DNA from 3 places in the Streptomyces sp. NBC_00104 genome. Region 1 is predicted to be linked to each of the others. Evidence: riboswitches for the same ligand, from Rfam matches in the RefSeq annotation. Region 1 holds a riboswitch; each other region holds the start of a gene.
The links. Region 1 has a riboswitch for cyclic di-AMP ahead of OG272_RS30645 (NlpC/P60 family protein). Riboswitches for the same ligand answer to the same signal wherever they lie in the genome.
Positions count from the first base shown of each region.

Region 2: it holds a riboswitch for cyclic di-AMP, as region 1 does, so the genes downstream of both, OG272_RS23925 (M23 family metallopeptidase) here and OG272_RS30645 (NlpC/P60 family protein) in region 1, are expected to answer to the same signal.
Region 3: it holds a riboswitch for cyclic di-AMP, as region 1 does, so the genes downstream of both, OG272_RS07240 (C40 family peptidase) here and OG272_RS30645 (NlpC/P60 family protein) in region 1, are expected to answer to the same signal.

Region 1 is NZ_CP108215.1:6,960,496-6,964,669, forward strand. It holds gene OG272_RS30645 (NlpC/P60 family protein) at 826-2,007, opposite strand; cyclic di-AMP (ydaO/yuaA leader) riboswitch at 2,016-2,189, opposite strand; gene pcrA (DNA helicase PcrA) at 2,430-4,174, shown strand, end outside.
Region 2 is NZ_CP108215.1:5,433,407-5,437,580, reverse strand. It holds gene OG272_RS23930 (PP2C family protein-serine/threonine phosphatase) at 51-1,181, shown strand; cyclic di-AMP (ydaO/yuaA leader) riboswitch at 1,448-1,609, shown strand; gene OG272_RS23925 (M23 family metallopeptidase) at 1,620-2,684, shown strand; gene OG272_RS23920 (PrsW family intramembrane metalloprotease) at 2,935-4,174, opposite strand, start outside.
Region 3 is NZ_CP108215.1:1,687,138-1,691,311, forward strand. It holds gene OG272_RS07225 (hypothetical protein) at 1-235, shown strand, start outside; gene OG272_RS07230 (ATP-dependent Clp protease proteolytic subunit) at 377-1,018, shown strand; gene OG272_RS07235 (hypothetical protein) at 1,026-1,343, shown strand; cyclic di-AMP (ydaO/yuaA leader) riboswitch at 1,675-1,886, shown strand; gene OG272_RS07240 (C40 family peptidase) at 1,890-2,363, shown strand; partial or broken gene OG272_RS07245 (DUF6328 family protein) at 2,441-2,718, shown strand; gene OG272_RS07250 (ATP-binding protein) at 2,775-3,233, opposite strand; gene OG272_RS07255 (helix-turn-helix transcriptional regulator) at 3,481-4,174, shown strand, end outside.

The sequences.
Region 1 (4,174 bases):
GTCCACTGGCGCAGCCCCGAGGAGGGGGAGCGGTGGGCGCCCGTGGCGCGGGCCGTCGCGGCCGATCGCGACGGCCCGCTGGCCCGGGCCCTGTCCTCGCCGTTGATCCTGGTGCTGGCACTGAGCGCGTACGAACGCCGTGATCCGGCCGAACTCCTCGACCGTAGACGCTTCCCCGGGGTGGACGAGGTCACCTGGCGCGTCCTGGAGAACGCCGATCCGACCGCGAACTTCGAGCTCTGGCGCGACGACGACCGCCGGGGCCGGCGGTCCGAGGACCGGCGGCACTGGCCGGAGGTCGTGACCCGCGTCCTGGGCAGCGCGGACGACGCACTGCTGCTGTGGTGGCGCATGGCGGCGACGCATGCGCCCCGGTGGCTGGTGCCGGGGGTGCGATTGCCGCTGATCGTTCTGACGGTGCCGGCCGTCCGTGCCGCCGGTCCCGACGGGCCGGCCTTCGGAGTCCTGGTCGGTTGTGCGCTGGCACAGCTGTTCACCGTCCTGTCCGAGGACGGGGCGCCCCGGCAGGTCGGCGGCTGGGCCGCCGAGCGGCGGGGGCGTCGGCGAAGGGTGCGATGGGCCCTGGGGGGTGCGGCGGGGGTCGCCGCCGCGTCCAAGGCGATCGCTCTGTCGCGCACCGGCCGTTCCCCTGGGGCCCCGGTGGCGGTTCTGGGGGACGCCGGCCTCGTGCCCGTGGACCGGCTCACCACCGCCCGCGCCAAGCTCGCCGCGGAACCCGACGCGGCGTGGGCCGCCGTGAACCGGTACCGGCGGGAGACACCGCACATGGTGGAGCCGCCGGAACGGACCTGGCCGTCCCGCCTGCTACGCCGGGCGCACCACGCTGTGGATCGACGACTCCCCGTCGTAGAAGACCGACTCCTCGCGGACGTACGTCCCCGGCTTCGGGGCGTGGATCATCATGCCGTTGCCGATGTAGAGGCCGACGTGGCCGATGTTGTCGTAGAAGAAGATCAGGTCGCCGGGCCTGGCGTTGGCGAGGGAGACGGTGGTGCCCGCGTTGACCTGGTCGTAGGTGGTGCGGGGGAGGTCGACGCCGGCGGCCTTCCAGGCGGCCTGGGTGAGGCCGGAGCAGTCGTAGGAGCCGGGGCCGGTGGCGCCCCAGACGTACGGCTTGCCGATCTGCGCGCGGGCGAAGGCGATGGCCTTGGTGGCCTTCGAGGCGTAGGTGGAGTCCTCGGCCGGGGCGGCGGTCTCGGTGGTGCCGGTGGGCGTCTCCGCGCCGGTGGAGGTCTCCTCCTGGGTCCCCTGGGTCCCCTGGGCCTCCTGGACCGACGCCTGCGCCGCCTGTTGCCGCGCGAGTTCCTCCGCCTTGCGGTCGGCCTCCTCCTGCTCGCGCTGTTCGATCGCGGCGAGCCGGGCCTTCTCCTGGGCGGTGAGGGTGGAGAGCAGTTCGCGGGCCTCGGCGAGCTTCGCCTGGACCTTGGCCTTGCTGGTCTTGAGGGCGTTCTGCGACTCGGTGAGCTGCTCGAGGCTGTCGCTCGCCTCCCGGCGCTGCTCCGCCGCCTCGGCCTGCTGCGTGACATACGCGTCGACGGCGCCCTTCTGGCGGTCCGTCAAGCGGTCCATCAGCTGGTTCTGGTCGAAGTAGTCCTGCGGGTTGTCCGCCAGGAGCAGCGAGGCCTGGTCGGGGGTGGCCGCACCCGTGCGGTACTGGGCCGCGGCGAACGAACCCAGTTCCTCTCGCGCGCCGTTCAGCTTCTCCGTGCGTTTGGCGACGTCGTCGAGGAGGGTGTCGACCTTCTTCTTCTGCTTGGTCGTCTTCTCCTTGGCCGCGTTGTAGTTCTCGGTCGCCGACCCGGCCTGGCGGTAGAGGTCGTCGACCTTCTTCTCGACTTCCTCCAGGCTCGGCCTGTCGTCGGTCGCCGGCGCGGCGGTGGCCGTCTGGGAGAGCAGGGCCACGGAGGTGAGGGCGGCCGTGGCGAGAGCGGGGGTGCGTATGCCCACGCGTGTGCCGGCAGGACGCGGCTTGCGGTGCGGCGCCATGGTTCGGCGTCTCCTTCCGTAGTCCGCCTACCGAGTTAGCTGTCGGGTTCGGGCGCAAGCTTCGGAAGGTTTGCCCTACGACCCTCGCCGCGTGCGGCGGGCGGGTCGATTCACCCCAGAGGTCGGTGGGTCCCCGGCTCCGGCTGCCACGGGAGGCGTACCGGACTCGGCGGAGGCTGTGCGGCCCGGCGACGTTCGCCGGTTGGGTCGTACGGCCTAAAGAAAAAGTTAGCCAACTCGTGTGGCCCGTGTGAAGGTTGATGTTCGAAATGTCCGATACGTTTTCGTGACCTTAGCCTCTTCGACGCGACAGGCGGTACGCTCGATCGCTCACCGTCGTGGGGTGATCGCGGTGAGTGGTGCGGGTGGACTTCCCGGGGCGGCCTCCCGCTGTCGGTGGCGGCGCCTAGACTCGGAGAGCGATGAGCAGCCTCTTTGACGACAGCTTCCTGGCGGACCTCCAGGCCCCCCGCGGCCACGCGGAGGAGCCCCCGCCACCGCCCGAGGACGATCACGTACCGGAGCCGCTTCCGGACGATCTGTTCGGCGGGAAGTTCGACGTGCCGCCGGACCGGGACGCGTACTACCGCGGCGGCGCCCCCCGCCCGGCCCTGGACGCGGCGGCGCTCCTGGACGGGCTGAACGAGAACCAGCGCGCGGCCGTGGTCCACGCGGGCTCGCCCCTGCTCATCGTGGCCGGCGCCGGCTCCGGCAAGACCCGGGTGCTCACCCACCGCATCGCGCACCTGCTCGGCGAGCGGCATGTCCACCCGGGCCAGATCCTCGCGATCACCTTCACCAACAAGGCCGCCGGCGAGATGAAGGAGCGCGTCGAGCAGCTCGTCGGACCGCGCGCCCACGCGATGTGGGTCATGACCTTCCACAGCGCGTGCGTACGGATCCTCCGGCGCGAGTCGAAGAAGCTCGGCTTCACGTCCTCCTTCTCGATCTACGACGCCGCCGACAGCAAGCGGCTGATGGCGCTCGTCTGCCGTGATCTGGACCTCGATCCCAAGCGCTTCCCGCCCAAGTCCTTCAGCGCCAAGATCTCGAACCTGAAGAACGAGCTGATCGACGAGGAGGACTTCGCCGCCCAGGCCACCGACGGCTTCGAGAAGACCCTCGCCCAGGCCTACGCGCTCTACCAGTCCCGCCTCCGCGAGGCGAACGCGCTCGACTTCGACGACCTGATCATGACGACGGTCAATCTGCTGCGCGCCTTCCCGGATGTCGCCGAGCACTACCGCCGCCGCTTCCGGCACGTCCTCGTCGACGAGTACCAGGACACCAACCACGCCCAGTACGCCCTGGTCAGAGAGCTGGTCGGCACCTCCGAGCACCCCGTCGACGTACCGCCCGCCGAGTGGGACGTACCCCCCGCCGAGCTCTGCGTCGTGGGTGACGCCGACCAGTCGATCTACGCCTTCCGCGGTGCGACCATCCGCAACATCCTCCAGTTCGAGGAGGACTACCCGGACGCGACGACGATCCTGCTGGAGCAGAACTACCGCTCCACCCAGACCATCCTGAGCGCGGCCAACGCGGTCATCGAGCGCAACGAGTCCCGCCGCCCCAAGAACCTGTGGACCAACGCGGGCGCGGGCGCGCAGATCACCGGCTATGTCGCCGACACCGAGCACGACGAGGCACAGTTCGTCGCCGACGAGATAGACCGACTGACGGACGCGGGCGACGCGAAGGCCGGAGACGTCGCCGTCTTCTACCGCACGAACGCCCAGTCCCGAGTCTTCGAAGAGGTGTTCATCCGCGTCGGCCTGCCCTACAAGGTCGTCGGCGGCGTCCGCTTCTACGAGCGCAAGGAGGTCCGGGACGTCCTCGCGTATCTGCGCGTCCTGGCCAACCCGGAGGACTCCGTCCCGCTGCGCCGCATCCTCAACGTGCCCAAGCGCGGCATCGGCGACCGCGCCGAGGCCATGATCGACGCCCTGTCGCAGCGCGAGAAGATCAGCTTCCCGCAGGCCCTGAAGCGCGTCGACGAGGCGTACGGCATGGCGGCCCGGTCGACGAACGCCGTCAAGCGGTTCAACACGCTGATGGAGGACCTGCGGACCGTCGTCGAGTCCGGCGCCGGACCGGCCACGATCCTGGAGGCGGTCCTCGAACGCACCGGCTATCTGGCCGAGTTGCAGGCCTCCACCGACCCGCA
Region 2 (4,174 bases), 1.5 Mb from region 1:
CTCGGCCCGGCCGACTAGCCCCGTTCCCCACCGACGGAAACCCTGTATCCGTGGGCAGCCAGTGGGAGTGGAGGGGTGTGCGGGAGCCGGGTGGGCGGCGGTTCTCGTATGCCCGCGCGCTCGTTCGCGTCCTGCCCGCCCTGCTGATCGCCACGGGCCTCTTCTACGACCACTTCACCCCGCGCGAGTTCACGGCGGTCCCCTTCTTCACCGCAGCGCCCCTGGTGGCGGCCCCGCTCTTCTCGCTGCACGGCACGGTGGTCACCGGGCTCGCCTCGATCGCCGGCATCACCGCCGTACGCCTCTACTACGGCGACACGAGCAGCGTGGACGCGATCACCGAGATCGCCACGGTGGCCACCGTCGCCGTACTGGCCGTACTGATCAACCGCCTCGTGCGCCGCAGCGACGCCCGGCTCGCCACCGCCCGTGAGATCGCCGAGGCGGCGCAGCGCGCCGTACTGCCGGTGCCGCAGGAGCGGATCGGCGGACTGGAGATCGCCGCGCGGTACGAGGCGGCGCAGGCCGGGGCGTCGATCGGGGGCGATCTGTACGCGGTGCAGGACTCGCCCCACGGCGTACGGCTGATCGTCGGCGATGTGCGGGGCAAGGGGCTGGGGGCGGTGTCGGCGGTGGCCGTGCTGATCGGCGCGTTCCGGGAGGCGGCCGAGCAGGAGTCGACGCTCGAAGCGGTCGCCCAGCGCCTGGAACGGGCGCTGGCCCGGGAGGCCACGCGCCGCGAGGCCGCGCGACGGGACGCGACGGTGGAGCACGAGGGGTTCGTGACGGCCGTCCTGGCGGAGTTCCCGCACGGCGCCGGCCGTGCCCGGATCGTCAACCGGGGCCACCCGTCCCCCCTGCTGCTGTACGCCGACGGCGTTCTGTGCGCCCTGGAAGCCCCGCAGCCCGCGCTTCCCCTCGGCATGGACGACCTGGGCACCTGGCCCGACCGCGCGGAGGAGACCGGATTCCCGCCCGGCGCCACGCTGCTCTTCTACACCGACGGCCTCTCCGAGGCGCGGGACGCGCGCGGCGCCTTCTACGACCCGGCCGAGCGCCTGTCCGGACGCACCTTCTCCGCCCCGCGTGCCCTGTTGACGGCCCTCGCGGAAGAGGTACGCCGTCACACGGGTGGCCGCACGACGGACGACATGGCCCTCCTCGCGGTCCGCCGTCCCTGACGTCGCACACGCCCCTCTCACATCTCTCCCGCTCGATATCACCGAGCGTGTCCGTCCGACCGTCCTCCGTATAACAACTGACGTACCGTCAGGCCATTTGTTACTCCTGAGGAAAGGTCAACTCGCCCGTTTTACGCCCCTCATGACCCGTAAAGTCCAGCGCGAAAGCCGGAACGATCATTAAGAACAGCTTGGAATGGAGTACTCGCGTCTATTAACGTTCGATAACGCAGCGCGGTCGTCCCAGCCGTCACAAGAGACGGCTCCGTGCTCACGCGCCGAATCCCGCAAGGGAACCGGGGAACCACCACCCTGGGGTGAATCGCACGGAAGCCGTCGTGGCAGTACGCACGACTGGTTTACGCGCGTAGGAGACCTTCCTGCTCCGAACCCGTCAGCTAACCCGGTAGGCGAGGAGGAAGGAAGGAGCACGCCCACGTGGCGTCGAACCGGTCCGCGACCGAAGCCCCGTTCGTACCGAGCCAACGAGACGGCGAGAGCCAGACGTTCGGCTACGGCAGCTACAACAGCGACAACGAGGGCCCCTGGCAGGAGTGGAATCCCAGCGAGGAGACCCTGCGCCCCGTTCGCGGTCGGCACCGCGTCGCCAAGCCGCGCGGTGGACTCGCCCGTGGCGGACTGGCCCGCAGCTCCACGGTTCTCGGCGTCGGTGTCATAGCCGCCGTCGGCGGCGCCGGCATGGCCAGCGCGCAGTCCGGCAAGGCCCCGGTGTCCATATCGCTGCCCGACATGCCGAACGTCGGCTCGGTCTTCGAGGACGAGAAGCCCGACGAGCCGGAGCCCCAGGCCTCCACCACCCCGCTCAGCAGTGCCGGCCTGACCACCGCCGACACCGAGCAGGGCACCGCGGACGCCGGCGAGGCGCTGCGCGCCCGCATCATGGCGCAGGCCGAGTCCCAGCAGGAGGCCTTCGACAAGGCCGCCGCCGAGGCCGCCCAGACCGCCGCCGCGGACAAGGCCGCCGAGCAGGCCGCCCAGGAGAAGAGGGAAGCCGAGGCGAAGGAAGCCGCCGCCAAGAAGAAGGCGGAGGAGGAGGCCGCGGCGAAGAAGGAGGCCGAGCGCCTCGCCGCCCTCGCCAAGCAGTTCACGCTTCCCACCTCCTCGTACACCCTCACCTCGACCTTCGGCCAGGCGGGCCCCTACTGGTCCTCCGGCTACCACACCGGCCTCGACTTCGCGGCCCCCACCGGCACCCTCATCAAGGCCGTCCACAGCGGCACCATCACGCAGGCCGGCTACGAGGGCTCCTACGGCTACAAGACCGTCCTCACCCTCGATGACGGCACCGAGATCTGGTACGCCCACCAGTCCTCCATCGGCGTCAGTGTCGGCCAGAAGGTCGCCACCGGCGACGTCATCGGCCGCGTCGGCGCCACCGGCAACGTCACCGGCGCCCACCTCCACATGGAGGTCCACCCGGGCGGCTCCGCCAGCGGCATCGACCCGGCGGCGTGGCTGCGCAGCAAGGGCCTCACCCCGTAGCCGGGCAGAACCAGCGACCACTCCCGCCGGGCCTCGCACCCGCCCGCGGAGACCACGACGCCGCGTAACCCCACGGGGATTACGCGGCGTTCGTCATGCCGGGGGAGCGACAGTACGGTGCGGCGGCGGGGCGGGCGTCCCTACCGCAGGAGGCACCTGGCGCCAGGCGACGGGGGACACACCGGCACGGCCCCGACCACGCCACGCACCGGCAGCCCGCGAACCGCTACGGCTCCCGCTGCCGATACCGCTAGTACCGATACGGGTTGTACGAGGGATACGGAGCCATCCCGTGAACCACCGGCTGCGGATAGGCGGACCCGTACCCGCCGTACCCGCCGTATCCGTATCCGCCGTATCCGTATCCGTACCCGTACCCGCCGTACCCGTGCTTCGGTCCGGCCTCCCGCCCCGCGTACCCCAGGGCCGGGCGGGCCAACTCCCGCCTGCGCCACAGCTCGAACAGCAACTCCCGCTCCCGCAGCGCGAAGTCGCCCCCGGCCCGACCCCGTCGCCCCCGGTTCCGGAGGAACGCCAACCTCGTCGCGTACGCCTGGTACTCCGCGACCGACCGAGCCCCCGCCTTCCCGAAGTGGTGCGCCGCATACTCCCGCGCCACCCGCCGAGCCCGCATCGACCCCAGCACATACGGCTCGGCCGGCGTCAGCCACCCCGCGGCCGCGTACGCCGGCAGCTCCTCCCGCACGGTCCGCAACTCCCGCTGCCGAGCCCAGATCACCAACCACGTCAGCAACCCGAACGCCGGCACCATGAACGCCGCGTACACCGCGAAGAACCCGTACTCCCCGAACGTCGCGGACCCGTTCCAGACCGCGTGCATCCCCATGGCGAGCAACAGCCCGCCCACGGGCACGAGCACCCGCCGCCCCCGCTGCCACTCCGCGGAGAACGCCGCCACCCCGAACCCGATCCCCGTCAGCACGGTGAACAAGGGATGCGCGAACGGCGACATGATCACCCGCACGAAGAACGTCGCCGCGGTGACCGACGCCAGCCCACTCCCTCCGCTGAGCTGATCCGTCCCGAACGCGGTCCCCAGATACAGGATGTTCTCGGTGAACGCGAACCCGGTCGCGGTGAACCCCGCGATCACCACCCCGTCCACGATCCCGGTGAAGTCCCGCCTCCTGAACAGGAAGACGAGCAGGACGGCCGCGGCCTTGGCGGTCTCCTCCACCACGGGCGCTATGACGGTGGCCCCCAGGGTGTCGGCATGCGAGGGGTCCGCGGTCGCCGTGGCTATCCACCGGGTCGCGAAACTGTTCGCCACGATGGCTATCAGCGCCGCCGCGCACGCCCCCCAGGCGAACGCGAACACCAGGTTCCTCCAGGGCCCGGGCTCCACCCGGTCCAGCCACCGGAACGCGGCCATGAGCAACGGCACGGGCAGCACCGAGAGCCCCAGCCCGACGAGAAACCCCTCCGTGCCGGTCTGTTCACGGACGAGCGCGAGGATGACGAGCCCGGAG
Region 3 (4,174 bases), 5.3 Mb from region 1:
GCCCGGCACCGAGTTCTCGGGGAATTCCAGTCTGAGCGTGGAGGACGAGGATGCCTACTACTACCTGAAGATCGGGTTCACGTTGGAGATCTCCGGATGGAACGGCGACACGCCACCAGCGGAGAATGTCGTCACGCCCGCCGAGATCGCGAGCGCCCTGTCCGCGATCGCGGTCTCGAAGGGCTGGCCCCCGATCACCTTCTCGGGCAGACCCGCCCCCGTGGCCATCAACTGAGTTCCCCGCCCCGCACTCCTCGGAGCCCCGGACCACCTCGGTCCGGGGCTCCGTCCTTTTCCTCTTCCTTCGACTCCCCTCCTCATCGCCTCGTACGTCCTGTACATTCTGTACAGAAATCGATCAGAGGAGGCGCGCCCCATGCCCGCGAACCGACCCTCGGCCCGTCATGTGCTGCCCGAGTTCACCGAGCGCACCAGTGCGGGTCACCGAACGATGGATCCGTACTCGAAGTTGCTGGAAGAACGGATCGTGTTCCTCGGGACGCAGATCGACGACACGTCGGCGAACGACGTGATGGCGCAGTTCATGCACCTCGAGTACCAGTCGCCGGACCGCGACATCTCGCTGTACATCAACTCGCCGGGCGGCTCGTTCAGCGCGATGACAGCGCTCTACGACACGATCCGGTTCGTCACCTGTGACGTGGAGACCATCTGTCTGGGACAGGCGGGGTCGGCCGCCGCGGTGCTGCTGGCGGCGGGCACACCGGGCAAGCGGTTCATGCTGCCGGGGGCACGCGTACTGATCCACCAACCGGCGGTGGCCGACCGGATCGAGGGACAGGCGAGCGATCTGGCGATCCGGGCCGAGGAGCTGATGCGCAACCGCCGGAAGCTGGAGGAGATGCTCGTCCGGCACACGGGCCAGAGCCCCGAGCGGATCAGTGCCGACATCGAGCGGGACAAGTTCCTCGACGCCGAGGCGGCGGTGGAGTACGGCCTGGCGGACCGGGTGATCCCGAGCCGCAGGACCTCGCCCACGCTCCCCGGCGCGAGGTGAGCCACCGATGCTCCCACCCGAACTGCCGCCGCTGCCCGCGCTCACGCGCGCCGAGGCGGAGCTGATCGACCGTTACCTGGACGTGGTCGACCTGGTCGGCCGGATCAATCCGGCGCGCCCGGGCGACACGTACCGCGGGTTGCGTGCGGCGCAGGCGCTCGTCGCCAAGGCGACCGCTCTGCGCGACGCGCTCGAACTGATGCACAGGCGCGGGGAGAACGAGGTGCACGCCCCGACGCTCGCGCGCGCCCTGCGGGTCCTCGACGGAAAGCGGCGGACGGGCCTGGTGGCGCTACCCCCGGAGCCGGAGGACTGGCCCGCCTGAACCGATCCCGGGCCGCTCTCCGTACTACTGACGGGGCGTCCGGCCCGGGCTTCGCGCCCTCCGGACGGCCTACCGCGATCGACCCATCGGCCCATACGTCGTGAGGACCTGTGAAGTTGCACAACGCGCCCGCTACGCGGTCGGAATGCACTGTTCCGGTGCTGGTGCGGACCTCCTCGAACACGTGGACACAACAGCCGAAATCATTCTGTCCACCCGAACGGGTGAGTGGTGAGTAAGACCACAAATCCATGGTTCCGTTGGGATTTTCGGACGTTCGTGCGTCAAGATCCCTTCCTGACGACAAGCCCCCGCCGCAGCGGCGGGGCGATCCGGGTGGACGCCGAGTCCTGCCGCCGCCCGGATGACCGGTCGACAGGAGTGCATCGGCAGGAGTGGAGGACCCAGGCACGACGGGTCGCCGGAACGGTCAAGCCATGACCGCGCCGAGCAGCCCTTGGGGTGAAGCCGCGTCAGCGGCCGGGCAACTTTGTCAGCCCGAATCCGACAGGTCATCCTTCACAGGCGGCTGACGAAGGGTTGCGCATGTCTGCGCTGAATCGTGTCCCGTCGCTGTTGACCCGGGCCGGCACGGCCTCGGCTCTCACCATCGCCGCAGTGAGCGGCAGCATCGTGGTACCGGGCGTCGCATCCGACGCCGAGGCCGCCACCGTGGCGTCGAAGGCACTCAAGGTCGCGGCTTCCAAGAAGGGCTCCCCTTACAAGTACGGCGCCACGGGCCCGGGCAGGTTCGACTGCTCAGGGCTGACGCTCTACTCGTTCAAGAAGGCGGGCAAGAAGCTGCCCCGTACTGCTCAGCAGCAGTACAACAAGACGAAGCACATCTCCGCGAGCAGCCGCAAGCTCGGAGACCTCGTCTTCTTCCACTCGGGATCGAGCGTCTACCACGTCGGTATCTACGCGGGGAAGGGAAAGATCTGGCACTCGCCGAAGACGGGTGACGTCGTCCGGCTGCAGAAGCTCTGGACGAAGAACGTCTGGTACGGCCGGGTCCGCTGACCCACCGTCGGGGGCGGCGGATCTCTCCGCCGCCCCCGACGGGCGTGCGACGGGCCTTTCTGGTTACCCGCTCGTCCGTGGCCGACGCACGCACCCGCCCCGCACGCGACGAGACACCCCTCGAACGCGCCGACCGCGACTCTCCGAGCTGCTCCAGGAGTTGCGGGTCCCCCAGACCGGGGGAGAGGTCCTCTTCGCGTTCCTGCCGACGCCGGCCTTCACTCCGCGCTTCCCGGACCTGGACTCCGTCCAGCGCGCCACCTACGTCACCACCCTGGTGCCGGCGGTCCTCGCGGCGGCGCTCTGCACCGCCCCGGCCGCCCTGCCCCGCTCGCTCTTCCAGCAGAACACCGAAACCCCGGACGTGGCACTCTGCCGAACGGACGACGCGGTCGCCAGTGGAGAGCCCTGTCAGGTCTCCTGCGGACCGCCTGCCCCGACCGGCTGCACGGGGGCCGTCCAAGGAAGTTCGATCGCCACCGTCTTGCCGCCCTCCCGTGTGGGTCTGACGCTCAGCCTGCCGCCGCACTCGGCGGTCAGCCAGCGGATGATGACCATGCCCCGGCCGTTGTCCTGCTGGACGGCGGCCGGCAGCCGTTTGGGAAAGCGTGGATGACTGTCGGTGACGCCGATGCGCAGGTGCTCGTCCCGGTCGAGTGCCATGTCCACGGTGAAGGTGGGCGACTGACCGAGCGTGTGCTGGACGGCGTTGGTGGCGAGTTCGGACACGATCAGGCGCACGGTGTCCGCGGTGTCCGTGTCGCCCGGCAGGCCCCATTCGGCGAGCACACTGGCGACGTAGTTCCGGGCGGCGGACACCGAGGCGGGATCGCTCGGCAGAGTGACGGATGCTTCCAGGTGATCTGCCATGGCGAGACGTCCCTTTCCCACGGGACCGGTGTCCGACAGGGAGCGGATGGTTCGACTACGGTCCCGGACTGGTGCTTCGCGCCAGACTGCCACTACCTGGGCTGTCACGGGTGGCGATCCACCAAGATATGCATATATCTGTCGCTCGAAGCGGTGAACTATCCGACGGCCGACCGTATTCGGGTGGGGCCTTCGTCCATCCTCTGTCGTCACCCCGACTTCGCGCGCCGGACGGAAGGAGAAACCCATGCAGTACGGTCCGGCGGTCCGCCGCCGCAAGCTCGGCGCCGAGTTGCGTGTACTGCGCACCCGTTCCGCGCTCACCAGTATCGAGGCGGCCCATCGCGTGGGCTGGCACCAGTCCAAGGTGAGCCGGATCGAGACGGGCGCCAGCGGGGTGAAGCCCGCGGACGTCCGCAAGCTGCTGGACGCGTACGGAATCGACGACACGGAGTTACGGGAGCTGCTCCTGGCGTTGGCGGGCTCCGAGGACGGCGGCGGGCGGCACAACTGGTGGCATGCGTACCGGGGCGTACTGCCGCCGACGTACCGGGACTTCATCAGTCTGGAGTCGCAGGCCGGGGGGATGCGGACGCTGGAGACCTCGGTGGTGCCGGGGCTGCTGCAGATCCCCGAGTACGCGCGGGCGGTGACGCGGGCCGCGGTGGAGGGGCTGGAAGACGACAAACTCGACGCGCTCGTGGAAGTACGGCTCGCGCGGCAGGAGGTGCTGCGCGGGAACCCGCCGATGGAGCTGAGCGCCGTGCTCGACGAGGGCGTTCTCCGGCGCGAGGTGGGCGGTCCCGAGATCATGGCCCGGCAGCTGGGCCGTCTGGTCGAGGCGGCGCGGCTTCCTCAAGTGCGACTGCAGGTACTGCCGTTCACTGCCGGGGCGCACATCGGCGTCACGGGTCCTTTCGTAATTTTCTCATTTCGGAGCA